One region of the Rhizobium sp. FG96 genome, then DNA from elsewhere that is predicted to be linked to it. Evidence: riboswitches for the same ligand, from Rfam matches in the RefSeq annotation. Region 1 holds a riboswitch; each other region holds the start of a gene.

Region 1 (7,057 bases):
GCCGGTGACGGCAAGGGTCTCGCCCCCGACAATATCGGCCGCTTCGCCTTCCCGACCGTCGAAGGCGGTGCCGGCAAGGCAACCGATACGCTCGGCGGCCTGAACGGCTGGGCGGTCACCAAGAAGGCATCCAAGGAAGCGCTCGACTTCCTCGCTTACCTGACCAACGCCGACAACGAACGCGAGATGGCAAAGAACGCCATGTTGCTGCCGGTCGCTGTCGGCGCCGATGATGGGGTCGTCAACCCGCTACTCGCTGAATCCGCCAAGCAGCTGGCTGGATCCACCTGGCACCAGAACTTCTTCGATCAGGATCTTGGCGCCGCTGTCGGCCGCGTCGTCAATGACGTCTCGGTCGAGATCGTCTCGGGCCAGATGAGCTCGAAGGACGGCGCCCAGCAGATCCAGGACGCTTTCGAACTCGAGCAATAAGCCTCCCAGCAAGCACTCCCGGCGCCGCGCGGCGCCGGGATATGACACGCGCATGCGAAGGCAGGACATATGGCTGAGATTTCCGTTTCATCAGGCGTTCGGACCGCGCCGCCTAGCAAGGCCGCCCGAAAGAACCGCAGTTCGATCGCCCACGACCGCTGGGCCGTGCTCCTGCTTTTCCTGCCGCCGGCGCTGATCCTCTTCACGCTCTTCGTCATCATGCCGATGGGCGAGGCTGCCTGGTACAGCCTTTACAAGTGGAACGGCTACGGCACGCCGACCGAGTATATCGCGCTCAAGAATTTCCAGGTGCTGTTCCGCAATGCCGCCTTCAGCCAGGCGCTGATCAACAACGGCCTGATCATCGTCGTTTCCATCGCCATCCAGGTGCCGCTGGCGATCTGGCTGTCGACGATGCTGGCGCATCGCATCCCCGGCGTCGTCACCTACCGGCTGATCTTCTTCCTGCCCTATGTTCTTGCCGATGTCGCCGCCGGCCTGATCTGGCGCTTCGTCTATGACGGCGACTACGGGCTGTTCGCGGCGATCGCCGGCTTCTTCGGCATGGCCAATCCCTATGTGCTCGCCGACAAGGACGTGGCGATCTATGCGGTGCTCGGCGTCGTCGTCTGGAAGTATTTCGGTTTCCACATGATGCTGTTCATCGCCGGTCTGCAATCGGTGGATAAGAACGTGCTGGAAGCTGCCGATATCGACGGCGCCTCCGGCTGGCAGAAGTTCCGCTATATCACCTTGCCGCTGCTTGGCTCGACGCTCAGGCTTTCGATCTTCTTTGCCGTCATCGGCTCCCTGCAGCTCTTCGACATGATCATGCCGCTCACCGGCGGCGGTCCCTCGAACTCGACGCAGACGATGGTGACCTTCCTCTACACCTACGGCGTCATGCGCATGCAGGTCGGTCTCGGCAGCGCCGTCGGCGTCGTGCTGTTCATCATCTGCGTCACGCTCGCCTTCGGCTACAAAAGGATATTCATGCGCAATGACTGATACGACCGACACCATTCGCATGCCCGCGACGACGAAGGTCTATCTCTACGTCTCGCTGACGCTCATCGCCGCCCTGGTGCTGATCCCGCTGCTGACGACGGCGCTCGGCGGCTTCAAGACGCTCGGCGACCTGCGCGTCAATCCCTTCGGACTGCCCGCCACGTGGCAATGGTCGAACTATACCGATATCCTGTTCGGCGAGCGCTACTGGCTGCAGATTTTCAATTCGCTGGTCATCGCCGTGCTGACTGTGTCGCTGACGCTGATCGTCTCGTCGATGGCGGCCTTCACCTTTGCGCATGTGCGCTTCTTCGGCTCGTCCTTCCTCTTGAACTACTTCCTGCTCGGGCTGATGTTTCCGGCGGCGACCGCCATCCTGCCGCTCTTCATCCGCATCCGCGATCTAGGACTGCTGGATACCTATTGGGGCGTGGTGCTGCCGCAGGTCGCCTTCGGGCTCGGCATGAGCATCCTTCTTTTTAGAAACTATTTTCGCAACCTTCCGGAAGAATTGTTCCAGGCGGCTTTCGTCGATGGCTGCGGCTACATGCGCTTCTTCTGGTACATCTCGCTGCCACTGTCGCGGCCGATCATCGCCACCGTCAGCATCATCTCCTTCGTCGGCAGCTGGAACAGCTATATCCTGCCGCTGATCATGCTGAATTCGGAATCGAAATATCCCTGGCCGCTCGGCATCATGGTCTATCGCGGCGAATTCGGCACCGAATGGCAGCTGGTACTCGCCTTCATCACCCTGACGATCATGCCGACCGTCATCGTTTTCTTCCTGGCCCAGAGACACATCATCGCCGGCCTGACGGCGGGCGCGGTCAAATCCTGATGTTGCCGTTTGTGCCGCGGCCGCTACGATGGCCGCGGCACGGCATCATGGGAGAGCAGACGGTTGGCACCGATAAAGGTCGATCCGGAGAAGGTTCGCGAATTCAAGACGAAGCAGGATTTCTGCGACTGGCTGGCCGCGCATCACGACCGTGAAAGCGAGGTCTGGATCCGTATCTTCAAGGTCGCATCCGGCTTGCCGTCGATCACGCCTGTCGAGGCGATCGACGCGGTGCTTTGCTGGGGCTGGATCGATGCGGTCAAGAAGAGCCTGGACGAAAAGAGCTATCTCCAGCGCTACACGCCGCGCGGCAGGAAGAGCATCTGGAGCCAGATCAACGTCAACAATGTCGCCCGCCTGGTCGCGGAGGGCCGGATGACCGAGCATGGCCTTCGCGAGGTCGAGGCCGCGAAATTGGATGGCCGATGGGACCGGGCCTATGGCAGCGGCAAGGACCTGAAGATCCCCGACGATCTGCAGGCGGCGATCGATGCCGATCCCAAGGCGCAAGCGATGCTTGCGGCGCTCAGCGCGCAAAACCGCTTCGCGCTCGCCTTCCGCGTGCACAATATGAAGACGCCCGCGGGCCGCGAGCGGAAGATCGCCACCTTCGTCGAGATGCTGGCGAAAGGCGAGACGATCTATCCGCAGACAAGGAAGCCGAAGGTCTGAATCTTAGAGATCGGCCTTGTCCCAGAGCGCGTGGAAATGCTGGACCGGGCCATGGCCGGAACCGACGGTGAGCGTTTCTGCAGCCGCAACGGCATCGGCGAGATATTGCTTGGCGATCGCGACGGCTGCTTCCGGCGTTTTGCCCTTTGCAAGCTCGGCGGCCAAGGCGCTCGACAGCGTGCAGCCGGTGCCGTGCGTGTTCTTTGTCGGAAGCCTTGGCGCCTCGAACCAGGTGATATGGCCGGCGCTTGCCAGCACATCGGGGCTGTCAGTGCCGCCGAGATGGCCGCCTTTCAACAGTACCATGCGCGGTCCGCGATCCAGCAGTTTGCGCGCCTGCTGCTGCATGGCATCGCGGTCTTGGGCGTGGTCCTCGCCGAGCAGCGCTGCCGCCTCGGGCAGGTTCGGGGTCAGCATCGTTGCCAGCGGCAGAAGACGGTCGGTGAGCGCGCCGATCGCGGCGATATCGAGGAGGGCGGCGCCGCCCTTGGCGATCATCACCGGGTCGAGCACCAGCGGGATGCCGCGATGCGGATGCAGCGCATCGGCAATTGCCTCGGCGATCCCGGCATTGGCTATCATGCCGATCTTGACGGCATCGACGCGGACATCGGCAAAGACCATGCGGATCTGCTCGGCGACGAAATCCGGCGAGACGGTCTGCACAGCCGAGACGCCGGTGGTGTTCTGCGCAGTCAAGGCGGTGAGCACAGCCATGCCATAGGTGCCGCGGGCGGAGAATGCCTTGAGGTCGGCCTGGATGCCGGCGCCGCCCGATGGGTCGGAGCCGGCGATCGAGAGAACGTTGCGGATCATTGTCCTGCCTTTCTGATGCGTTCGGCGATTGCAGCCGTCGCCGCTTGCGGATCCGGCTGGCCACAGATCGCCGAGACGACCGCAAGCCCTTCCGTGCCCGTTGCGAGCACTGGCTCCACATGTTCCGCCTTCAGGCCGCCGATTGCCACCGAGCGAACCGGGCAGACACGAACCAGCTCCGCCAGACCTGCGATGCCGATCGGTTGCTTGTGATCCGGCTTGGTCGCCGTCGCGAAAACGGGGCCGATCCCCGCATAGTCGACGATGGCGGGATCGACGGCTGCGGCAAGCGCATGCGTCTCGACCGAAAGGCCGAGGATCATATCAGGGCCGATGCGGTGGCGGGCCTCGGCGGCGCCGAGGTCCTCCTGGCCGATATGCAGCCCATCGGCGTTGAGCGCGATTGCCGCTTCCACATCGTCGTTGACAACAAGCAGTGCTCCGCTTCCTGACAGGACCCGCTGCAGTGCCCGGCCCGTCTCGATCATCTGCCGGGTAGTCGCCGTCTTGTCGCGCAGCTGCACGATGGTCGCCCCACCGGCGACGGCTGCGCGGGCGGTCTCGACAAGCCCGTACCCGGCGCAGAGCTCCGGGTCGAGGACGAGATAAAGGGAGAGGTCGAAGCTCTTCACGCCTGGCTGATCCTTGCTGCGGCGTCGAGTGCCGGACCATCGAGCGCGGCAAGCGCATCGAGGAAGCGCCAGGAGAAGGATCCGGGCCCCTTGGCTTCCTGTGCCGCCTGTTCGCCGGCGACGGCAAACATTGCGAGAGCGGCGACCGTCGCATCGAAGGTCTCGTCAGAGGCGACCGCGGCGAAGGCGCCGGTCAGGCAGGTCAGCGAGCAGCCGAGCGCGGTGATCTGCGGCATCAGCGGCGAACCGCCGGAAATGCGAACGGCGCGGGTGCCGTCGGTAACGAAGTCGACCGGGCCGGTGACCGCGACAACGGCGCCATATTGCGCCGCGATGCTGCGGGCAGCACCTTCCGCCTGCTCGACGGGATCGCGGCTGTCGACGCCCTGGCCACGGCTTTCGCTGCCGGCCAGCGCGATGATTTCGGATGCATTGCCGCGGATGATCGCCGGGTTGAGGTCGAGAAGTGCCGCGACGCTTTCGCGGCGGAAGCCGGTGGCGTAATGCGCCACGGGGTCGAGAACCCATGGCTTGCCGTTGCGCGCGGCAGCCTTCGCCGCCTGTTTCATGCCGCTGACCCAGGCGGGCGAGAGCGTGCCGATATTGATGGTCAGTGCACCGGAGAATGCGGCGAATTCACCGGCTTCCTCTTCGGCATGGACCATGGCGGGCGAGGCGCCCGCGGCCAGCACGACATTGGCGGCGATATTCATCGCGACATAGTTGGTAATGCATTGAACGAGCGGCGGCGCGGCGCGCAGCGCGGTCAGCAATTGCCCGGGTGATCTGGAAGTCGTCATCTTGCGTCCCTTTTGGGGCGGGGCAAGACGCGGGAGGCCAGGCACATGGAAGCGAAGGGCCTCGAGCGACTCCCTCCGCCAGCATTATCTGGTTCAGGTTCGAAGGGTACTTCTCAGCCCGCCTTTCGGCGAACGCCCCTGTCTCTCAACACCACGGTCATCGCAAATTATCGGCGGCTTGTCACGCCCTATCAGTTGAGCCGGGCTTCCCCGCTGACGATGCGCTGCTCATCGGCGCCGAAGAGATGTACGGCATCGTGAATGGGCGCCACCTTCAGGACATCGCCGGGTGCAGCCCTGATCCGCTCGCGGAAGACGCAGCTGATCGTCTGCGCGCCGAGCCGCGCAATCACCAGTGTTTCCGATCCGGTGGGCTCGACGACGACGGTGGTGATCTCGATGCCATTGGGGTCGAGTTGCAAATGCTCCGGGCGGATCCCGTAGGTCACCGCGTCGGCGGGGCGACGGTCGCTCGGCAGGGTGATGCCATCCTCGGTGCGGAAGCCCGTATCCGTCATGCTGCCCTTGATGAAGTTCATCGCGGGCGAGCCGATGAAGCCGGCGACGAAGAGATTGTTCGGCCGGTCATAGAGGTCGAGCGGCGAGCCCGACTGCTCGATGCGCCCATCCCTCATGACGACGATCTTGTCGGCCATGGTCATCGCTTCGATCTGGTCATGAGTGACGTAGATGGTCGTCGTCTGCAGCCGCTGATGCAGCTCCTTGATCTCGGAGCGCATCTGCACGCGTAGCTTGGCGTCGAGATTGGAAAGCGGCTCGTCGAACAGGAAGACGGCGGGATCGCGCACGATCGCCCGGCCCATGGCAACGCGCTGGCGCTGGCCGCCCGAAAGCTGCTTCGGATAGCGTTCGAGCAGGCTTTCGAGGCCGAGGATCTTTGCGGCATTGCCGACCCGCTTGTCGATCTCCGCCCGCGGCATGCGCTTCAGCCGCAGCGAAAAGCCCATGTTCTTGGCAACGGTCATATGCGGGTAGAGCGCGTAGTTCTGAAACACCATGGCGATGTCCCGGTCCTTCGGCGCCAGTTCGTTGACGACATGCTTGCCGATCTGGATTTCGCCTGACGTGATGCCTTCGAGCCCGGCGATCATTCTGAGCAGCGTCGATTTTCCGCAGCCGGACGGGCCGACGAGGACGACGAATTCGCCGTCACGGATATCGACCGAGACGCCCTTGATAGCCTTGAACGCGCCGTAGTCCTTGCGAGCATTATTGACTGAAACATGAGCCATTATCGTCCTCCCCAGGCTGCGATCAAAGCTTGTCCAAGACGGTTCTGAGATAACCGAGGCCGACGCGTTCGCCCTCCTTGCGGGCCTCCAGGTCCTTACCCGGCCAGCCATAGGCGGCGTCCTCATGCTCGATGGAAATCGTGCCGTCGAAGCCGTAGCTGCGCGCCTGCTTCAGGAACCTCGACCAGTCGAGCAAGCCAAGACCCGGCAGCTTGTACTGCCACCAGCCCTTGCCGTGATAACCGACGGCCTGCAGCGCGGTCGCATCGACCGCCGTGTCCTTGGCATGCAGGATGGCGATGCGATCCTTGACGGCATCCAGCGCCAGATAGGGATCGATACCCGTCCGCAGAAAATGCGAGGGGTCGAATTCGAGCCCGAAACGCCGGTCGGGAATGCGCTTGAACAGCTCCTCGTAACCTTTCGGCGTTGTGCCGACGAAATTGTCTTTCGGCCCAGGCCAATTCTCGATTGCAAAGGTGAGGCCGCTGGAAGCGGTCTCGGCGATCAGGCCGTTCATGTAAGCCGCGAAATCGTCGTAGTTGGCCTCGTCGCTGGCATCGTCATTGCGGCCGGGGAAGATGACGAAAACCGGCACGCCGG
Region 2 (7,057 bases), on a different contig from region 1:
CGGGACTGTCGCAGATGATCCAGTCGAAGTGACGCTTCAGGTCGTTGATGACCTGCTCGACGCCCTCTTCGGTCAGGCAGTCCTTGTCGCGGGTCTGGGAGGCCGGCAGCAGGAACAGCGTCTCGAGCCGCTTGTCGCGGATCAGCGCCTGCGGCAGCTTGGCATCACCCTGGATGACGTTGACCAGATCGTAGACGACCCGGCGCTCGGCGCCCATGACCAGATCGAGATTGCGCAGACCGACGTCGAAATCGACGACGACGACCTTCTCGTTGCGCTGCGCGAGTGCTGCGCCGAGTGCCGCGGTGGAGGTCGTCTTGCCAACGCCACCCTTACCCGAGGTAACAACTATGACCTTACCCATATCCCCTCTCCTGCTCCTGAACCAATTCGTCTGTTAAATGAGCCGCGATGCCATGATCGCGTCGTTTTCGAGCCAAAGCTGCGCGGAGTGGCCGCGCAGGTCCGCGGGCAGATCGTCCGCGGTCTTGTAAATGCCGTCGATCGCCAGAAGCTCGGCTTCGAGCTTGCGGCAGAATATGCGCGCCGATGCATTGCCGACGGAGCCCGCAAGCGCCCGGCCGCGCAGCGCGCCGTAAATATGAATGGAACCGCCGGCGATGACTTCGGCGCCCGAGGCGACCGAACCGATGATCGTCACATCGCCTTCCGGGAAGATGATCGACTGGCCGGAGCGCACCGGCTCGTGCAGGACCATCGAGGAGAGCGGTGCGCGGGTGATCACCTGCGGCGCCACGACCTGCACCGGCTCTTCAGCCTTCGGTGTAGCGCCCTTCACAGGCGCAGGCGCCGTTTCCGTCACCTCGACATCCGGCGCCGGGCGCCCACCCGTCATGCCCGGAGGCATCGTCGCGTCAAGCTGCGAGGGACGCGCGCCTTCGATCCCCATGATCCGAACATTGCGCTCGGCGAGAGCCGCAATCATCGATTTCAGCAGCGCCCGGTCCGCCTGCAGATCCGAAACGTCGAGAACCACGGGACGCCCCAGGAAGAATCCTGCCGAGCGCGAGGCCAGATCGTCGAGCCGAACCAGCCACTCCTCGAAGGGCAGATCGGGCGTCAAAACGACCGCCAGGAACGAACGGCCTTTGATACGGATGGAGCGTGCGTCGGTTAACACATTAGCAATCTTGGTTAATTTTTGATTGCTTCGGTGTAGCTGCTTCGTGGTTAACAAATAGTTAACGCGGGGCTCCCGGCCGGTACATTCGGTTAACGGCCGGGGGCTTTGCAAAGGGCCGTGGCAGACGCGCCACAGGCTACTTTATCTCGACGGCGAGGTCCTCGACCTTGGGTGCCGTCTTGACCAGTCCCATCTGTTGCATGAAGGCGCCGAAACGCTCGTAGCGGCTGGTATCGAGAGCGGCGGGGCGCTTGGCGAAGCGCGGCAGCGTGTCGAAAAAAGCCTTGCGGTTCAGCTCGTCATTGAGATCGGGATAGGCCTTGATGAACATCTGCCAGGCGTCATCGGGGTGGTTGGTGATGAAGACGGAGGCCTGCTCGATCGCACCGAGGAAGCGCGGCAGACGCGAATCGGCGGCCGAATCACGATGGGCAATGAAGATCAGTTCGTCATAGGGCGGCACGCCGTTTTCTTCCGGATAGAAGGCCTTGCCCTCGTGACCCTCGAGCTTCATCTGCGTCAGCTCGAAATTGCGGAAGCCGCCGACGGTCGCATCGACCTTGCCCGCGATCAGCGACGGCGAGAGCGAGAAGTTGACGTTGACGAGCTCGACATCGTCCTTCTTGAGACCGGCATTTGCGAGCATCCGCTTCAGCATCGCATCCTCGAAACCGGTGACGGAGAAACCGACCTTCTTGCCCTTCAGATCGGCGAGGCTCTTGATCGGCCCGTCGGCCAGCACGGTCACCGTATTCAGCGGCGTTTCGACCAGCGTGCCGATGCGGACGATCGGCAATCCGGCTTCATGATCGAGATAGAGATTGGGCTGGTAGTGGATGCCGATATCGGCCTGCTTGGCAGCGATGAGACGCGGCACCGCGGAGGGATCGGCGGGCGGAATGAGGGTGACGTCGAGACCGGCGGCGGCGAACAGGCCCTTCTCTTGAGCGATCACCATCGGCGCATGGTCCGGATTGACGAACCATTCGAGCATGACGGTCAGCTTGTCGTTGGCGAAGGAGGGCGACGCGAGGGTCGCGATCGCAAGGAGAGTGGCGGATATCAGACGCAGCATGTTTGCTCCATGATTTTGCGGGAAGAAGAAGTCAGTTCGTGGTGGCCCATGGGGTCCAGCCGGAGGTGAGCCTGTCGACGGCGACGCGGCAGATGACGGTCATGGCGGCGAGCACGGCCATGGCGGCAAAGACCATGTCCGTCTGCATGCGGGCATTGGCCTGGACCATGACGAAGCCGAGGCCGGAGGACGCGCCGACCCATTCGCCGATCACGGCGCCGAGTGGCGCGAGGGGTGCAGCGATCCTGAGGCCGGAGACGAGGGACGGCAGGGCGAGCGGCAGGCGGATCCGCATCAGCGTCTGCCAATGGCTGGCCTCTGTCAGCGATACCGCATCGAGAATATCCCGCTCGGTGCGGCGCAGCCCGTCGGCAAAGGCGGAGGCCACGGGAAAGAAGATGATGATCGTCGCCATGGCGATCTTCGAGGCAATGCCGAAACCCAGCCAGATAACCAGGATCGGCGCCAGCACGAAGACCGGGAAAGCCTGCAGGATCAGTACCATCGGCCAGACGAGCGTGGCGGCCGCCGGAAAGGCGGCGAGCGCGAAGGCGACGGCCGCGCCCGATATGGCGCCGCAGAGCAGGCCGAGGACGATTTCGAGCGCCGTCGTCAGGCTCTGCTCAAGCAGGAAGAGCGGCTGCCTGCCGAAGACGGCGACGACGTCGGCAGGCGACGGCAGAATGAAATGCGCGGGCGCGAAGATCCAGATGACCGCCTGCCAGAGAGCGATCAGCAGGGCCACGCCGCCGAGGGCGTTGAGCGGACGCATCGCTAGGCCTTCGCGCGGGCCGGATGCGGGAACGGAAAGACAGACATGGCGAAGCGATCTCCAGACAGAATTGGAGATCCAGGCAAAGCGAAGAAGAAGGGGAGATGCCGCCGGCATCTTGTTCCGTTCCTACGCCGGCATGACCCGGATCAGGTTCAAGGGTCCGGCTCACCGCCATCTCAGCATCGTCAGATGCTCCCCTCGGAATGGGCGGAACCTGTCGTTTTCCCGGCCTGAAGTCAATGGCGCATCTGTCGCAGGCCTTCGCCGGTCTTGTATTCCGGGGTCTCAGCTACAAAATTAATTAGAGACTTTTGGATCAGGCACCCTACTTGACCCCTAAGCATTAGGGAGACCGAATATGAAATTCGTTATTCTCACCGCGCTGGCTGCCTCACTTGCCGGCATTTCCGCTCAGGCCGCGGACCTGACGCCGCCGCCCGCCCCTGTCGAGCCCGAAGCGATAACACCTGTCTTCACCTGGTCCGGCCCCTATATCGGCGCCGAGGGTGGCTATAGCTGGAACACCTTCGATCCTTCCGGTACGTCGGATGTCGATGCCAATGGCGGCATTCTCGGCGTCTTCGGCGGCTATAACTATCAGTTCGACAACAACTGGGTTGTCGGTGTCGAAGGTGACGTCCTGCACAACTGGAACAAAGAGGATGTAGCCTTTGGCTCGGTCGAGACGACCTGGCAGGGCTCGGTTCGCGCCCGCGTCGGCTATGCCTTCGACAATGCGCTGATCTACGGCACGGCCGGCTGGGCAATCGCCCGCGCCGAGGCCAATCCGGATGTCGGGCCAGACGAATCGGATACGCTGAACGGCTGGACCATCGGCGCCGGCATCGATTACGCCTTCACCCAGAATATCTTTGCCCGCGGCGAATATCGCTACACCGATTACGGCAGCGGCAATTTCGGCGCGGCTGGCGGCGATTTCGACCTGAACCAGAACACCATCATGATCGGCGTCGGCGTCAAGTTCTAGGCGCCACCCATCTCCCCAATGTAAGGACACGCCTTCATTCAGCGTGCCCTTTTCTATGATCGCCGGTACGCTTTCCAACATCTCGTGGAAAACCGGAACACCGTGTTGCACTAATTTAGGACTTCGACAAAAGTCATTCCCATCATGAGGAATGCTCACATGCTGTCGGGTCTCGGAACAATCACCATCACGGACGAGAACTATAGTGAGCATGTCGCCTTCGAGCTCGGAGAGCGCGATGGCCTGCTTTTCGGCGGCGAGGAAGTGCTGCGCAGAGCGCAGCGGGCCAAGAAGGTCTTCCTGTTTCTGCTGACCTCGCGGCGCGAATTGCGCATCCGCATTGCCAATGTCGAGCATAGCTGCGCCAATTTCGTCGTCATCAGCGAGCCCCTGCCCGCCGCCTGACATGCGAATGGCCACGATGGCCTGAGCGCATCGTGGCCGTCCTGACGCCGCCCGTGAGGCAGGCGGCGCCTTAGTTCAGGTGTTCGAAATCCGCCATGTTCTTCTGGGTGACGAGCTGGAAGGGGATCCAGACCTCTCGGTCGAGCTTCTCGCCCTTGATCGCCTTCATCGCGGCATCGATCGATCCCTTGCCCTGGCCCTTGGCATCCTGAAACACGGTGACCTTGAGATCGCCTGTCTTCATCGCCTGCAGCGCCTCGGGCGTCGCGTCGATGCCTGAGACGATGATCTTGTCGGTCGAGGCGCCGGCGGCCTTCAGCGCCGAAATCGCGCCGAGCGCCATTTCGTCATTATTGGCGATGATGGCATCGAATTCGACGCCCGATGTCAGCCAGTTGGAAACCAGATCGGCGCCGTTGACGCGGCTCCAGTTGCCGACCTGCTCCTGGGCGACCTTGATGCCGCTGCATTCAGGCGTCTTGACGACATCGTGAACGTCCTGCGTGCGCTGGCGCGCCGCCTGGCTGGTGAGGTCGCCGATCATGATGACGACATTGCCCTTGCCGCCGAGCATGCGACAGACTTCCTTGGTCTGCAACGTGCCGGATTCAGTTTCGTTGGAGCCGACGAAGGCCTGCTGCTTGCCGAGCGTGTTGAGGTCGGTCGGCTGGACATTGACATAGATGAGCGGGATGCCGGCATCTTCGGCAACCTTGCTGAGAGCGGGCGTGCCATCGGAATCGACGGGGTCAACGATGATGGCGGAGACGCCGCCGGCCGCAAAATTCTTCACCTGATCGAGCTGCTTGTTGACGTCGGTCGTCGCGTCTTCGATCTGCAACTCTACCCCGATCGACTTGGCGTAGTCTTCCATGCCGTTGACGATGAGCGTCTGAAAGTTGTTGGACAGCGTGCCCATCGAAACACCGATACGGTCGGCAGCGTGCGCCTGCGACGCAAGCACCAGCGCAACGGCGCTGGCGGTCAGCAATTTCAGCATGTTCTCTCCTCCCAGAGATAAGGCGGCGCCAGGCGGCCGCAGGAAAACGTTAGCCGGGGAAGGCCGTGCGGTCCGCCGATAATTTGATGAAAACGCCTCATTTGCAGGGCATCCGCATAGCAAAGGGCCCGGCTCTGCAGCCGGGCCTTTCTCGGTCGCTCGCTTGGGAAATCAGTCAGCTTGCCTGCTGCTCGCCGCGCGCCTTCTTTTCGGCGCGGCGCCTTGCCTGCTCCATGAAGCGCTTGTCCATGCGCTCCTGGGCCTCGGGCGAACCGTCGTGGAAAGTGCCGAACCACTTGTCGAGCGGGATGACGCCATCGGCGTAATTGCACTCGAAATACTTGTGATGGAGATAGTGGTCGTAGCTGTGCGTATCAATGGCGCTCTCCTCGCCGACGACGATCTTGTCGAAGCCGGCATGGCCCGGTGCCGGGGCAAGGCCTGCATGCGCCAGGTGGAAGATCGCATGGACAGGATTGGACGGCACGATCCAGTGGATCAGCACACCGGAGAAATAGAGGAGGTGCTCGATCGGGTGCATGGCAAGACCGGACCAGGGGCCGGGATTGACGTTGTTATGATGCAGCTTGTGGACGGCATGATACAGCGGCGGCCAGTGGATGAGGCGATGCACCAGATAGAAATGCAGGTCGCGGAAGGTCGGAATAAAGAACATCACGACGGCGCAATAGACCGGGTGCTCGGCGAAGGACACATAGGGAATGATGCCGTTGGCGAAAGCCCAGAGCGTCAGCACCTCGAATGCCGTCCAGATCGGCACCGCGCTGGCAAAGGTCCAGATGACATTGTCGACCGTCTGGTTGCCGAAAAGGAAGGCGTCGTTGCCGACAGAGGGCCATTTGGCGTTGAACTTAAAGCTCGTGCCCTGCTTCTTCTGCATGTAGAGGCGCAGATGGAAGGCGCCGAAGAAGACCAGCACGATCGCCGCATTGCGGATGAGCAGATAGGCGATCCAGCCGATCGAGAAGGTCTTTGCCGTCTCCAGCGACGGCGTGGCGTAGAGCCAGAGCAGGGTGCCGATCACCGCGTAAAGGACGTTCCAGGGCATCAGATAGCCCGGATAGCCAAACAGCCATTTCAGGAAACGCAGCGGCTGGACCGGCCAGATGAACACAGGCGGATACTGGATGAGCTTGAACGGCGCCCAGTCGCCGCGTTTGTTGCGTTTGCCGTATAGTGTGTCGTCCATCTGAAATCCTCCAACTCGTGAGGCAAAAATTACCGCAGCCGCAGGGCCAATTCCCATCGCTGTTTTGATGTGTTTTGATCAATTGCGGTATTTCGCCCGAGAGGCTGGAATGCTTGACTGTCCAGGCGAGTTTGGGGGAGGTTTTGATGAAAAAGACGACGCTGCAGGATGTCGCCCGGGAGGCACGACTGGGGATCGCCACCGTCGAGCGGGTCATCAACGGCCGCGGCGGCGTCACCGAAAAGACCGCCGAGAAGGTCATCCGCGCCGCCAAGAAGCTCGGCTATGGCGAGCGTTCGACCGAGACCCATCGTGGCGCGATCCGCATCGAGGTCATCCTTGTGCGGCCGGAGACCTCGTTCTTTGCCCGGCTGAACCAGGCTTTCGAGCGCATATCCGCCTCGCTCGACCGCGCCGTCATGCTGCACCGTACCTTCATCAAGGAAAGCGATCCGATCGG
Region 3 (7,057 bases), on a different contig from region 1:
CAGCTCCTTGGCCCACTTGCGGCTCAGGAAGGCAACGATCTCCGGCCGGCCGTTGACGAACTCGGCGCGGTTTCTCCAGGCGCTGTCGGGCGTATATGCGAGCGACACCTTTTCCGGGTTGCGGCTGTTCCAGCCGTCCTCGGCAAGGCGGACCTTCTGGGTGGCGGTTTCCAGTGTGAATGGGGGGATAAGTGCAGTCATTGTCATATCTCCTGTACCAATAGGAATGCATTGTACCGATCAGTACAGCAGAAGCAAGGGACGCGCCTGCGGCATTCGCGCACGCATGGAAGAATGACGTCGCGCCCACGTTTCTGACGCAATTGGACGGTTTGTTCCTGCCGCAGCGCACAATCGGAAGGGGAAACCATGCACCAGCAGAAGACCCGCATCGAATGGCTGGATATCGCCAAGGGCCTCTCGATCATCCTCGTGGTCGTCTACCACACCCTGCTCTACCTGAACTTCCACGAGATGGCCCCGGCACTCTACACCAAGATCAGCAACATCATGGCGCCGATCCGCATGCCGCTGTTCTTCTCGGTATCGGGTTTCCTCGCCGCTTCGGCGATGCGGGCCACATGGCCGGATTTCGTCAGGAAGAAGATCTGGACCTTCGTCTGGCTCTTCGGCGTCTGGAGCACGGCGCGCTGGCTTTATTTCCGCTATGTCCACACCAACGGCCTCGTGCCCTCGGAGGGGTCGGATCCCTATCAGCTCATTGAAATGTGGTGGGCGCCGAATACCGGCATCTGGTTCATCTGGGCGCTGGCAATCTTCATGACCGTCACCAAGCTGCTCTCCTCGGCGCCGCGCATCCCGGTCATCGCCGTCGGCACCATTCTCTCGATCCTCACCTTCGGCGGCTATCTGCCGATCGATCTCTTCACCCACCGCAATGTGCTGCAGTATTTCGTCTTCTTCGCCTTCGGCTGCTGGTATGGCAGGCTGATCGCCGAAACGCTGACCGAGCGCCCTCTCCCCTTCGCGGCCGGTGGCTTTACCGCTTTCATCCTGCTGCTGGCGCTGCGCAGCCGCCTGCAGCCGATCGAGCCCGGCCTCTGGGCCTCTGCGTCGTCGATCGCAGGTCTGTCATGGCTGTGCGGCATGGCCGTGCTGATGTCGCGGCTGAAGGCCCTGCGCGACGTCTTTTCCTATTTCGGCCGCAACACGCTGCCGGTCTACGTCACCCATGTGATGATCGTCGCCGGCATAGCCGGCCTGATCGCCACCCTGGTCGAGCCCTCACCATCGATCGGCTATCTCGCCGCACCCCTGATCTGCGTCACCGCCATCACGCTGTCGCTGGCAATCAAGGCAACCGCCGACCGCTCCGGCGCAAGCTGGCTCTACAGCCCGCCGGCTAGGCGCGAAAGGGCGGTGGCGGCGGCCTGATCAGGCATCGCTCAGCGTCCGCTTCACCGCATTCTTCCACCCCTTGAGTTTGGCGGAACGGGTCTTCTCGTCCATGTCTGGTTCGAAGCGACGGTTGCGCTTCCACTTCGCAGAGAAGGTCTTGCGGTCCGGCCAGACGCCGGCCCGGCTGCCGGCGAGCCAGGCAGCTCCGAGCGCCGTCGTCTCCAGGATCACCGGCCGGTCGACGGGCGCGTCGAGCAGGTCGGAGAGCCGCTGCATCGTCCAGTCGGAGGCGACCATGCCGCCATCGACGCGCAGCACCGTGTCGTCGCTGCCGTTCTTCCAGTCCTTCTGCATCGCATCGAGCAGATCGCGGGTCTGGTAGCAGACGGCTTCCAGCGCAGCGCGGGCGAATTCCGCCGGGCCGCTGTTGCGTGTCAGGCCGAAGATTGCCCCGCGCGCCTTCGGATCCCAATGCGGCGCGCCGAGACCGGTGAACGCCGGCACCAGATAGACCTCCTGCGAGGGATCGGCATTCTCGGCGAGCTTGCCGGTCTCGCCGGCCGTGTCGATGATGCCGAGACCGTCGCGCAGCCACTGGACGGCCGCTCCGGCGATGAAGATCGATCCCTCCAAGGCATAGGTCGTCTCGCCGTCCAGCCGGTAGGCGATCGTCGTCAACAGCCGGTTCTTCGAACGCACCATGTCGGAGCCGGTATTCAAAAGCGCGAAGCAGCCGGTGCCATAGGTGGATTTCAGCATGCCAGGCTCGAAGCAGGCCTGGCCTATCGTTGCCGCCTGCTGGTCGCCGGCAACTCCGAGGATCGGGATCTCGGCGCCGAGGATCGACTTCTCGACGATGCCGAAATCGGCAGAGCAGTCCTTCACCTCCGGCAGCATGGCGGCGGGAACGCGCAGGATCTCCAGCAGGTCCTTGTCCCATTCGTTCTCGGCGATGTTATACATCAGCGTGCGCGAGGCATTGGTCGCGTCGGTGGCGAAACTCTTGCCGCCGGTCAGCCGCCAGATCAGGAACGTGTCGATCGTGCCGAAGCAGAGTTCGCCCTTGGCGGCGCGGGCGCGCGCACCCTTCACATTGGCGAGCATCCAGGAGAGCTTGGTGCCCGAGAAATAAGGATCGAGGATCAGGCCGGTCTTCCTGGTGAAGATCTTCTCGAGGTCCTGGCGCTTCAGGTTTTCGCAATAGCTCGCCGTGCGCCGGTCCTGCCAGACGATGGCATTCTGGATCGGCTTGCCGGTTTCCCGCTCCCAGACGACGACGGTCTCGCGCTGGTTGGTGATCCCCAATGCGGCAATGTCAGTCGCCTTCACCTTCGCTTCGCGCAGCGCCATCTGGATCGTCGAAACGACGGAATCCCAGATTTCCTCAGGGTCATGCTCCACCCATCCCGAGCGCGGATAGATCTGCGTGAACTCCTTCTGGCCCACGCCTGCGATCTTCATCTCGCCATCGAACACGATCGCCCGCGTCGATGTCGTGCCCTGATCGATCGCCAGAACATATCCGCTCATCCCTGCCCCCTCCCATGAAGCTCTGATGCTTTCAGATAGATCATTTAAGAGGCAGAAACGAAAGGAAAAAGAAAGCCGAGCGCAATTTTGCCCCTCGTCAGATCGCCGCTTTACAAGCCGCGCGGCGCATGTTTAAAAGGCGCCAACGACAGGGGTGCTCCGTATAGCCGGGGCTGAGATGCGGCTGGCATGGCCTCAAACTCTTTAGCTGATCTGGATAATACCAGCGGAGCGAGGCGAGCGATGTTTTCTGGCGCACAAATTTCCCTTTACCCGATGACCGACCGTTTCGTCGACGTCATCCTGTCTGCCCTTCCGGCACTTGATCCCTATCGCGAAAAGCTCAGGATCGAGACCGACGACATCTCGACGCTGATCGTCGGCACGCCCGATATCGTCTTCGCCGCCATGCGCGATCTCTATGTCGCGGGCTCGGCAGACGGCATCCACGCGGTGCTGCGCGCCACCATCTCCCGCGGCTGCCCCGGCGAGCCCGATGATCCCATGTGCCACACCGAAGCCCTGACGGGCCCGGTCCTGCCGCTTGCCGAGCGCAAGGCGTCGGCTCTCGAAGCGGTCGCTTCCGCCCCGGTCACCGGCCGCCATGCAGCCGCGCAGTTCTCGCTCTATGTCATGGGCACCGGCGATCACATGGAAGAGATCTACGGCTGCATCGACTTCCTGAAGAACTCGGGCGTCTTCGACCGTTCGAAGAATTTCTGCACCCGCGTCAAGGGCGATGCCGGTGCCGTCTTCGCGACGATCCACGAAGCCTTCGTCCGCTTCGGGCCGCCGAACGGCCATGTCACGATCGATCTCACCGTATCGGCCAACAGCCCCTCCGCCGTCTGATCTCAGCGTCACGTCAGGATCCTGCCGATGCCGAGATCTGTCCGGTTGCCGGGCCTTGCCGCCCGTTTCATTCCCGCCATCCTGTCCGTCGGCGCTGTGCTCGCCGCCTGGGAAAGCTATGTGCGCATCGCCGGCCTCCCGCCCGCGACGCTGCCCGCACCCTCGCGCGTTCTCGCACAGGCCTTTGCCGAACGTGCCGCGCTGCTGGCGAATAGCTGGCCGACATTGCAGGCGACCCTGGCGGGTTTCGCCGCCTCCCTTCTCATCGCTTTCGTGTTTTCGGTGCTGATCGATTTCGTGCCGCGCCTGCGCTCGGCGCTGATGCCTGTTTTCGTCATCAGCCAGACGCTGCCGCTCGTCGCCATCGCGCCCTTGATCGTCCTCTGGTTCGGCTTCGGCCTGCTGCCGAAAATCCTGCTGGTCGCCCTCGTCACCTTCTTTCCGATGCTTGTGGCCCTCACACGCGGCTATGAGGCGACAGAGCCGGAGATCGAGGAACTGCTGACCACCATGGGCGCCTCTCGGTGGAAACGCTTCCTCGCCGCCCGCCTGCCGTCATCGCTGCCCTATTTCTTCGCCGGTCTCAGGATATCGATCACCTATGCCGTCGTCGGCGCCATCTTCGCGGAATATGCAGGGGCCGCCCGCGGGCTCGGTATCTATATCCTCAACGCCAAGAACAATTTCCGCGCCGATCTCGTGCTTGCCGCCGTCCTCGGCAGCGCTCTGCTGACGCTCTTGCTGTTCTCACTCGCGGTCCTCGCCGAGCGCCTCGCCATGCCCTGGCACCGGGCAAACGGGGAGGACCTGGAATGAGCAGCGCGCCCCTCCTCGATATCGAAAACCTCAGCTGCCGCCTCGGCAATATCGATGTGCTCGCCGGCATCTCGCTGCACCTGAAGCAGGGCGAATTCATATCCGTCCTCGGCCCCTCCGGCGCCGGCAAATCGACACTCTTCCGGCTGTTGACAGGCTGCGCCACCGCATCCGCCGGCAGCATCCGCATGAACGGCCAGCCGCTCGACGCCGCCGAACGCCCCTTCGCCTTCATGCCGCAGCGCGATGCGCTGATGCCTTGGCGGCGGCTGATCGACAATGCCGCACTCGGCCTGGAGATATCTGGCATGCCCCGCCGCGAGGCCCGGCGCCAGATCGAGCCGCTGCTCGCGGAATTCGGCCTCGCCGGCTTCGAGAACAGCTGGCCGCATGAACTCTCCGGCGGCATGCGCCAGCGCGCCGCCCTGCTGCGCACGGTGGTGCAGCAGCGCCCCATCCTGCTGCTCGACGAACCCTTCGGCGCCCTCGATGCGCTGACGCGGCTGAAGATGCAGCGTTTCCTCGAGGCGCTCTCTGCCCGCCGTGGCCTCTCGGTAGTCCTGATCACCCATGACGTGCGCGAGGCCGTGCTGCTCTCCGACCGCATCTACGTCTTCTCGCCCCGCCCTGCCCGCGTCGCCCTCGAAATCGACGTCCGCCTGCCCCGGCCGCGAACGGAACCGGGAAAGCATCAGGCCGAGATCATCGCAATCGAAAACCGCATTCTCACAACGCTCTTCGAAGGAGAAGCCGAACCATGACCATGCCGATCATCACCCGCCGCACGGCGCTTGCAGGCATTCTCGCCTTGACCGCCGCACCGCTTGCCGTCCGCGCCGCAAGCCCCAAGGTCTCGGTCGCCCTCGACTGGACGCCGAACACCAATCACATCGGCCTCTACGTCGCCCGGGAGAAGAATTTCTACCGCGACGCCGGCATCGAGGTCGACATTCTCCCCTATACCGACACCTCTGCCGCAACCCTCGTCGCCAGCCGCGTCGCCGATTTCGGCGTGCTCGGCTCGATCGGCCTGATGACCCAGCGCGCCGCCGGTGCCGATCTCGTCGGCACTTTCGCGATCGTCCAGAAGGAGACCGGCCGCGTCGTCTTCAAGGGGGACCGCACCGACATCAAGACGCCGAAGGATCTCGACGGCAAGACCTATGGCGGCTTCGGCAGCGCCTGGGAAAATGCCCTGCTCGGCTCGATGATCAGGAACGCCGGCGGCAAGGGCGAGTTCGAGACCGTGACGCTCGGCACTTCCGCCTATCAGGCGCTCGACAATGGCGCTGTCGATTTCACGCTCGAAGTCTATACCTGGGAAGGCGTTCAGGCCGAGCTCGAGAAGAAGGCCCAGCGCGCCTTCGTCTATGCCGATTACGGCGTGCCGGATGAACACACCGCGCTCCTCGGCACCAGCAGCGCCTATCTCTCGGAAAAGCCCAATCTCGCCCGCGCCTTCATGCAGGCGACGCGACGCGGCTATGAATTCGCCGCCGATCATCCGGATGAAGCAGCCGATATCCTGATCAAGGGAACGGACGGCGCGCTCACCAATCCGGACCTCGTCAAGGCATCGCTGAAAACGCTAGCCTCCGACGGCTATCTGCGCACCGCCCCCGGCAAGGCCGGTGCCATCGACCCGGCAAAGATGAAAGCGATCGGCGATTACCTGTTCGACGCCGGCATTTTGAAGGATGCCGATGGCAAGGTGCTGACCGCGCGCCCGGATTTTGCCGCCGCCTTCACCACGACGCTTCTCGCCGGAAGCTGAGAACGCCATTCGGCGATTGTCAGCCGCAAGGCTTTGCGCATAACCTTGGTCCAACCCGGACCAAGGAGAAGCGCTTATGAAAAGAACCGTCGTCGTCACCGGCTCCACCAGCGGCATCGGCCTGGCGATCGCCACCGCCTTTGCCGGCAAGGGCGACAACGTCGTCATCAACGGCTTCGGAAAAGCCGAAGAAATCAAGGCGATCACCGAGCGGCTTGAATCACTTTCAGAGGGCCGCGCCCTCTACCATCCGGCCGACATGACCAAGCCCGCCGAGATCGCCGACCTGATCGAGACTGCAGCGAAAACCTTCGGAACGGTCGACGTCCTCGTCAACAATGCCGGTATCCAGCATGTCGAGAAGATCGAGGACTTCCCCGTCGACAAGTGGGACCAGATCATCGCCATCAATCTCTCGAGCTCCTTCCATACGATGCGATCGGCCATTCCGCACATGAAGGCGAAGAAGCATGGCCGGATCATCAATATCGCCTCTGCCCACGGCCTCGTCGCCTCGCCGTTCAAATCCGCCTACGTGGCGGCGAAACATGGTATATTAGGACTGACGAAAACGGCGGCACTCGAGCTCGCTGAGTCGGGCGTGACCGTCAACGCCATCTGCCCCGGCTACGTGCTGACGCCGCTGGTCGAAAAGCAGATCCCGGATACGGCCAAGGCCCGCGGCATGACCGAGGAGCAGGTGAAGACCGAGGTGATCCTGAAGGC
Region 4 (7,057 bases), on a different contig from region 1:
TTCGAGATCAGGCGCCGTGGAATCGAAATCGCCCACCCAGAGCTCCGGCACGACGCCGAGCTCGGCCGCATGCCGCATACCGCCATCGGCCGCGATGAAGCGGCTACCGGCAACGGCGCTGCGCAGCCGTTCCGTCGGCGTCAGCTCGCCGCCAAGCAGGATGGTGAAGGTGGTTTCCGTCATGGGCATTGCCCATAGCGCAAAGCAGGGGTCGAGGGAAAGGGGCAGCGCTCAGCCGGGCGTACCCTTGTCGCGCCGTTCGAAGGCTTTTTCATAGCCGTCGATGAAGCGCTCATAGAGTGCGGCGAAGGCATCGACGTCTTTTTCGCTCCATCCGTCGAGGATTTCGCCGATCAGCGCCATCTTCTGCGCACGGATTTCGGCAAGCAGCCGCTGGCCGATCGGCGTCATCACCACGACGATCCGGCGCGCATCGGCCTGCGATGCCGCACGGCGAAGAATGTTGCGGCTGACCATGTCGGCAACCACGCGGCTGGCGCGTGACGGATCGATGCGCAGCATCTCCGCGATCGTCCCGACCGTCACTTCCTCCGCCGGCTGCGCGCGGCGTACGGCATCGAGCACATCGAGATGCGAAAGTTCGAGATCCGGCGCGACGCTCTGGATCGCAAGACGCCCGATCAGCCTGCGGCCCGTCATGAGCTTCATGCGGGTCATGCTCTGGCCGATGCTCAAGACACTTTCGCTTTCCAGCGACAGGGGATCGAGCTCGTGAATTCGGGCGGGTTTCTCGTTCATGCGGCGAGCATAACAGAAGGCTTACGGGAAGGAAACATGCCTGCGTCATTCAAGTGTCATTGACATTTATATGCTTTTGTCACATAAATTGACGATCAAGATCGGAACTGTCTTCATGGATATGCAGCTTGCCTCCCAGCCGCTCGTAACGGATCCCCGCCGCAGGCTTATTCTCTTCCTGTTTTTGATGACCGCGATGTTCATGGCAACGCTGGACAATCAGATCGTCTCGACGGCGCTGCCGACGATCGTCGGCGAATTCGGCCACCTCGAGCGCTTCGGCTGGATCGGCTCGGCCTATCTCCTGTCGCTCAGCGCCGTGATGCCCGTCTACGGCAAGCTCGGCGACCTCTTCGGCCGCAAATATGTGATGATGACGGCGATCGCGATCTTCACCGTTGGCTCGGCTGTCTGCGGTCTGGCTGTCTCGATGAACACGCTGATTGCCGCCCGCGTGCTGCAGGGCCTCGGCGGCGGCGGCATCATGGTGTCGATCTTCGCCGTCAATGCCGACCTTTTCGAGCCGCGCGAGCGCGCCCGCTACCAGAGCTATTCCAGCCTCGTGCTGATGGCATCGAGCGCCATCGGCCCCGTTCTCGGCGGCATGATGAGCGATCTGTTCGGCTGGCGCTCGATCTTTCTGGTCAATGTCCCCATCGGTTTCGTTGTGCTCATCGGCCTGGCGCTGATGCTGCCCTACCGCAAGCCGCACCGCCGCCCGAAGATCGACTATGCCGGTGCCCTGCTGCTGGCGATGACCACAACGAGCATCGTGCTGATGGCCGATGGCAGCGAGCTCTTCGGTTCGATCCTTGCACCGCAGAGCCTCGGCATCATTGCCGCAGGCGTTGTCTGCGCCATCGCCTGGGTCTTCGTCGAGCGCCGCGCTGCCGAACCGATCGTGCCGCTGTCGCTGTTCCGCAACCCGACCTTCCCGCTTCTCTTGATCATGTCGATCACCGGCGGCGGCATCGCCATCGGCATGGCCAACTATTTCGCGCTGTTCCTGCAGACGACAACAGGCCTCTCGCCCTCGCATGCCGGCCTGCTCTTCATCATGCTAACCGGCGGTCTTGTCTGCGGTTCGTTGTTTGCCGGCCGCACCATCTCGCGCACCGGCCGTTACAAGCCCTTCGCCATCGCCAGCCTCTCCTGCAGCGCCATCGCTTTCGCGTTGCTGACGCAGGTTCACGCTGGAACGCCCCTACCAGTTATCGGCCTGCTGATGGCCCTGCACGGCATCGGCATCGGGCTGGCGCAGCAGGTACCGATCATCGGCGTGCAGAACGCGGCTCCGGCCCGTGACGTCGGTGCTGCAACGGGTTCGGTGACGCTGTCGCGCATGGGCGGCGCCTCGATCGCCATCTCGATCTACGGCGCGATCATCGGCTCGCAACTCGCCAAGGTCGGCGTCTCCATCCCCGGTGTCGCCGATATCGAACAGCTGACGCCGAAGATGATGGCGGCATTGCCGGAAGCCAGCCGACAGGCGGTGGCCGATGCCTATTCGGCGGCCTTCACGCCGCTCTTCATGACCTCCTGCGCTTTCGCCCTGATCGGCCTGATCGCAGCGTTCCTGCTGAAGCCAGTACAGCTGCCGCGCCACGGCGAAGCGAAGACGTCTGCGGCTGCAGCTGAAGCAGCCGAGTGACCTGACGAGGGCGAGCTTCGCCCTTGTCATAAAGCCGTCACCACTATACATCTGCCAACGCTCTAACGGGGTGCCCGTGTCCGCAAGGACAGCTGGCTGAGAGGCTTCAAGCCAACCCGCGGAACCTGATCCGGTTAACACCGGCGGAGGGATTAGATGCGCGCGTGACACCAGGCACCGCCCTTTTCCCGTGAAACAACTTGTATAGGAGGAGGCGCGCCATGCCCGGCCGCAAACCATTGATCGCACTTTTCGCCACGGCGCTTCTCGCCGTTACCTCAGCCATCGCTCCGGCCCAGGCCGCAGACAAGACGCTGACGGTCTATACCTACGAAAGCTTCACCTCCGAATGGGGTCCTGGCCCCAAGGTGAAGGAAGCCTTCGAGAAGACCTGCGCCTGCACCGTCAATTTCGTGAGCGTCGCCGATGGCGTCGCCCTTCTCTCACGCCTCAAGCTCGAGGGCGCCTCGACGAAGGCCGACGTCGTGCTCGGCATCGACACCAACTTGATCACCGAAGCCAAGGATACGGGCCTGTTTGACGCCAGCGGCGTCGATACCAGCGCCTTGAAGGTACCCGGCGATTTCAAGGACGATGTCTTCGTTCCCTATGACTACGGCCACTTCGCCATCATCTACGACACGCAGACGGTAAAGAACCCACCGAAAAGCATGCAGGAACTGGTCGACGGCGACCCGTCGCAGAAGATCGTCATCGAGGATCCGCGCACCTCTACGCCGGGTCTCGGCCTGCTGCTTTGGGTGAAGTCCGTTTACGGCGACAAGGCGCCGGAAGCCTGGGCCAAGCTCAAGAACCGCATCCTGACGGTCACGCCAGGCTGGTCGGAGGCCTATGGCCTGTTCACCAAGGGCGAGGCGCCGATGGTGCTCTCCTATACGACGTCCCCGGCTTACCACATGGTCGCTGAAAACACCGACCGCTATCAGGCGGCCGCCTTCTCCGAGGGCCACTATATCCAGATCGAAGTCGCCGGCCTGCTGAAGAACGCGCCAGACAAGGATCTTGCCCGCGACTTCCTGAAGTTCATGGTCACCCCCGGCTTCCAGGACACGATCCCGACCAACAACTGGATGATGCCGGTCTCGGCGACATCCACGCCCCTGCCGGATGCTTTCGGCAAGCTCGTCAACCCCTCCAAGACTTTCCTGATGTCGCCGGATGACGTCGCCAAGAACCGCAAGGCCTGGATCGACGAGTGGCTTGCGGCGATGAGCATGAACTGATGCTGCAGACGGCGGCGGAACGGCGAAATGCATTGGCGGGCGGCGCAATTGCGCTCGCCGCCATCCTGCTTTTCATCGGTATCGCTGCCGTTTCGCTTGCCGCCTCCGGCGGGGGCGCTGCCTTTGCCGGGATCATTTCCGATCCCTATATCCTCCGCGTCCTGCGCTTCACGCTGCTGCAGGCAGTCCTCTCCACGCTGCTATCGGTTTTCCTGGCGATCCCTGTCGCGCGGTCGCTCGCCCGCCAGCCGCAATTTCCCGGCCGCATCTGGATCATCCGGCTGATGGCGGTGCCGATGGGACTGCCCGTCCTGATCGGCGCGCTCGGCCTGATCGGCATCTGGGGCAGGCAGGGCCTGCTCAACAGCGCGCTGACGAAACTCGGCCTCGCCGAACCCGTCAGCATCTATGGCCTGACCGGCATTCTGCTTGCCCACGTCTTCTTCAACCTGCCGCTCGCCTGCCGGCTGATGCTTGCCGGTCTTGAACGGCTGCCCTCTGAATACTGGCTGATGGCGAGCAATCTCGGCATGCGTCAGCGCGCCATCTTCCGTTTCATCGAATGGCCCGCCATCCGCGGCCTGATCCCCGGTATCGCGGGGCTGATCTTCATGCTCTGTGCCACCAGCTTCACGCTGGTGCTGACGCTCGGCGGCGGTCCTGCGGCAACGACGGTCGAGGTGGCGATCTACCAGTCGCTTCGCTTCGATTTCGATCCCGGCCGCGCCGTCGCACTTTCCCTGCTGCAGATCGCGCTGACCGGCCTCGTCCTCGCCGCCATGTCGCTCCTGCCAGCGAGCCCTGACGAGGGGCTGACGACGGGCCAACGAGCAATGCGTTTCGATGGCAGGAAGCCCACAGCGAGGCTATTGGACAGCCTGCTATTGATCGTCGTCACAGCCTTTCTCCTGTCGCCACTTCTCTCGGTCGTCGTCGCCGGCCTGAAAGCCGACCTGCCGAAACTGCTTGGCGAACCCGTCTTCTGGCAGGCCGCGGCGATGAGCTTCGGTATATCCATCTCCGCCGCCACACTGGCGCTGCTGGTATCGGCAGCCCTGATCCGCGCCCGCCAGACCATCGCCACCAGCAAGCAGTCCGGCCGTGGCAACCGCGCCTTCTTCGCCACGATGGGCGGCGCATCTTCGATGGTGCTATTGGCCCCGCCGGTCGTGCTTGCCACAGGATGGTTCATGACCCTGCGACCGTTCGGAGATGCAGAAATTTTCGCGCCTGCCCTCGTCGTCTTGATCAACATGCTGATGGCGCTGCCCTTCGTCATGCGCGTGCTCGAACCGGCCTATCTCGTCCATCAGCGCCGTACGGCGCGGCTATCGGCAAGCCTCGGGATCGCCGGCATCGCGCGGCTGCGGCTTATCGATTGGCCGGGGCTGCGCAGGCCGTTCCTCACCGCCCTGTCTTTCGCTATGGCGCTGTCGCTCGGTGATCTCGGCGCCGTTGCTCTTTTTGGGTCAGATGGTTTCATCACCCTGCCGTGGCTAGTCTATAGCCGCATGGGAAGCTACAGAACCAATGATGCCGATGGCTTTGCGCTGATCCTCGGCGTGATATGCCTGTTGCTGACAATCGCCGGAACATCCGGCCAGGTGCGAGGACATGGTGCCGATGACGGCCGCTGATATCGCTATGCAGAACGTCCGCCTGACACTTGGCAGCCATGCTTTTCACTTCGATTGCGCACTCCCCGGCGGCCAGATCATCGCCGTGACCGGCCCCTCGGGCGCCGGAAAATCGACCTTCCTCAATCTGCTGGCAGGCTTCGAGATACCGGAGAGTGGCCAGGTGCTGCTTGATGGCAGGGACGTCACCGGCGTCCATCCGTCAGAGCGGCCGGTATCGCTCGTCTTCCAGGACAACAATCTCTTCGCCCATCTCGATATCTTCACCAATATCGGGCTGGGCATCAATCCGGCCCTGAAGCTCACGCAGGCGGACCGTAGCCGCATCTCGGCGGCGCTGGCGCAGGTCGGACTTGCAGGCTTCGAGAAGCGGCTTCCGGCGACACTGTCAGGCGGCGAGCGCCAACGCGCCGCCTTCGCCCGCGCCCTCGTCCGCAATCGCCCGATCCTGCTTCTCGATGAACCCTTCGCTGCCCTCGATCCCGGTTTGCGCAGCGGCATGGTGGAGCTTCTGACGACGATGCAGCGCGAGACCGGCAGCACCGTGATCGTCGTCTCGCATGACCCGGACGAAGTCCGCCGCATCGCCAGCTATGGGGTCTTCATCGACCATGGCGCGATCGCGCTTGCCGCGCCGATCGATGAATATCTCGCGCGAAAAGATATGCCCGCATTGCGGCAATTTCTGCGCGGTTGACGAATCTGCAGGGTGCGATGGCACTTTCGCCACAATTTCATCCGAGCGAAAGAACTCCTTAACCACGCCAAGCTTGCTAAATTACAACGGCGCCACAATTAAGCAGAGTCTCGCTATGCAACCGATGCGGAAATCAGCTACAGCAATGACCTGTATCCATCCGTTGTGCACTGCGAGAGCCAGGATGGGCGCCTGTTGAACCCCGTTGGAAGTGGCCGGATCGATAAAGCGGCGAACCGGCTGAAAAGCAAGATGACTCGGAGAGCCAGACTGGACAGCATGAAGACGTGGACGAGACCCGCGCCCTCCAGGACTATGCTTTCCACTTTGCGCCACCGGGGACGGCATGCGCTGCTGCTGACTGCTGCCGCAGTCGCGCTTAACAGCTGCCAGTCGATCATCGAGCAATCCTACCAGCCGACCGTCTCGCCCTCGTCCAATCCGCAGATCGTCGATGAAGTGCAGAAGAACGATCCGCGCGCCGCGATGGGCGCCCGCGAACACCCGCGCATCGTCGCGAGCTATGGCGGTGAATACAAGGACGCCAAGACCGAACGCCTCGTTGCCCGCATTGCCGGCGCGCTGACGGCCGTTTCGGAAAATCCGAGCCAGTCCTATCGCATCACAATCCTGAATTCGCCGGCGATCAACGCCTTCGCGCTGCCGGGCGGCTATCTCTACGTGACACGCGGCCTGCTGGCGCTTGCCAATGATGCCTCCGAGGTTGCCGCCGTGCTCTCGCACGAAATGGGTCACGTGACGGCCAATCACGGCATCGAGCGCCAGAAGCGCGAAGAAGCCGAAGTCATCGCCAGCCGTGTCGTTGCGGAAGTCCTCTCCAGCGATATCGCCGGCAAGCAGGCGCTCGCCCGCGGCAAGCTGCGCCTCGCCGCCTTCTCCCGCCAGCAGGAGCTGCAGGCCGACGTCATCGGCGTACGTATGCTGGGCGAAGCCGGTTACGACCCCTATGCTGCTGGCCGCTTCCTCGACAGCATGGCCGCATACAGCCGCTTCATGTCGGCCGATCCGGATGCCGACCAGAGCCTGGACTTCTTGTCGAGCCATCCGA

The links. Region 1 has a riboswitch for thiamine pyrophosphate ahead of thiM (hydroxyethylthiazole kinase). Riboswitches for the same ligand answer to the same signal wherever they lie in the genome.
Region 2: it holds a riboswitch for thiamine pyrophosphate, as region 1 does, so the genes downstream of both, ACODR6_RS06170 (ABC transporter permease) here and thiM (hydroxyethylthiazole kinase) in region 1, are expected to answer to the same signal.
Region 3: it holds a riboswitch for thiamine pyrophosphate, as region 1 does, so the genes downstream of both, ACODR6_RS16200 (YkoF family thiamine/hydroxymethylpyrimidine-binding protein) here and thiM (hydroxyethylthiazole kinase) in region 1, are expected to answer to the same signal.
Region 4: it holds a riboswitch for thiamine pyrophosphate, as region 1 does, so the genes downstream of both, thiB (thiamine ABC transporter substrate binding subunit) here and thiM (hydroxyethylthiazole kinase) in region 1, are expected to answer to the same signal.

Annotation. Positions count from the first base shown of each region.
Region 1 covers NZ_JBMDIL010000010.1:174,710-181,766, forward strand. The annotation lists gene ACODR6_RS20590 (ABC transporter substrate-binding protein) at 1-432, shown strand, start outside; gene ACODR6_RS20595 (carbohydrate ABC transporter permease) at 502-1,440, shown strand; gene ACODR6_RS20600 (carbohydrate ABC transporter permease) at 1,433-2,281, shown strand; gene ACODR6_RS20605 (YdeI/OmpD-associated family protein) at 2,345-2,953, shown strand; gene thiD (bifunctional hydroxymethylpyrimidine kinase/phosphomethylpyrimidine kinase) at 2,957-3,769, opposite strand; gene thiE (thiamine phosphate synthase) at 3,766-4,401, opposite strand; gene thiM (hydroxyethylthiazole kinase) at 4,398-5,201, opposite strand; TPP riboswitch at 5,255-5,351, opposite strand; gene ACODR6_RS20625 (ABC transporter ATP-binding protein) at 5,393-6,454, opposite strand; gene ACODR6_RS20630 (sugar phosphate isomerase/epimerase family protein) at 6,477-7,057, opposite strand, start outside.
Region 2 covers NZ_JBMDIL010000002.1:607,597-614,653, reverse strand. The annotation lists gene minD (septum site-determining protein MinD) at 1-364, opposite strand, end outside; gene minC (septum site-determining protein MinC) at 398-1,150, opposite strand; gene ACODR6_RS06175 (ABC transporter substrate-binding protein) at 1,281-2,219, opposite strand; gene ACODR6_RS06170 (ABC transporter permease) at 2,251-2,991, opposite strand; TPP riboswitch at 3,101-3,203, opposite strand; gene ACODR6_RS06165 (outer membrane protein) at 3,353-3,982, shown strand; gene ACODR6_RS06160 (hypothetical protein) at 4,142-4,387, shown strand; gene ACODR6_RS06155 (sugar ABC transporter substrate-binding protein) at 4,458-5,387, opposite strand; gene ACODR6_RS06150 (sterol desaturase family protein) at 5,563-6,597, opposite strand; gene ACODR6_RS06145 (LacI family DNA-binding transcriptional regulator) at 6,744-7,057, shown strand, end outside.
Region 3 covers NZ_JBMDIL010000007.1:225,121-232,177, forward strand. The annotation lists gene ACODR6_RS16185 (nuclear transport factor 2 family protein) at 1-201, opposite strand, end outside; gene ACODR6_RS16190 (acyltransferase family protein) at 370-1,395, shown strand; gene glpK (glycerol kinase GlpK) at 1,396-2,889, opposite strand; TPP riboswitch at 3,030-3,141, shown strand; gene ACODR6_RS16200 (YkoF family thiamine/hydroxymethylpyrimidine-binding protein) at 3,133-3,741, shown strand; gene ACODR6_RS16205 (ABC transporter permease) at 3,769-4,557, shown strand; gene ACODR6_RS16210 (ABC transporter ATP-binding protein) at 4,554-5,318, shown strand; gene ACODR6_RS16215 (ABC transporter substrate-binding protein) at 5,321-6,331, shown strand; gene ACODR6_RS16220 (3-hydroxybutyrate dehydrogenase) at 6,408-7,057, shown strand, end outside.
Region 4 covers NZ_JBMDIL010000004.1:283,161-290,217, forward strand. The annotation lists gene ACODR6_RS09845 (thiamine diphosphokinase) at 1-189, opposite strand, end outside; gene ACODR6_RS09850 (MarR family winged helix-turn-helix transcriptional regulator) at 232-759, opposite strand; gene ACODR6_RS09855 (MDR family MFS transporter) at 875-2,410, shown strand; TPP riboswitch at 2,467-2,579, shown strand; gene thiB (thiamine ABC transporter substrate binding subunit) at 2,632-3,654, shown strand; gene thiP (thiamine/thiamine pyrophosphate ABC transporter permease ThiP) at 3,654-5,291, shown strand; gene ACODR6_RS09870 (thiamine ABC transporter ATP-binding protein) at 5,278-5,988, shown strand; gene ACODR6_RS09875 (M48 family metalloprotease) at 6,241-7,057, shown strand, end outside.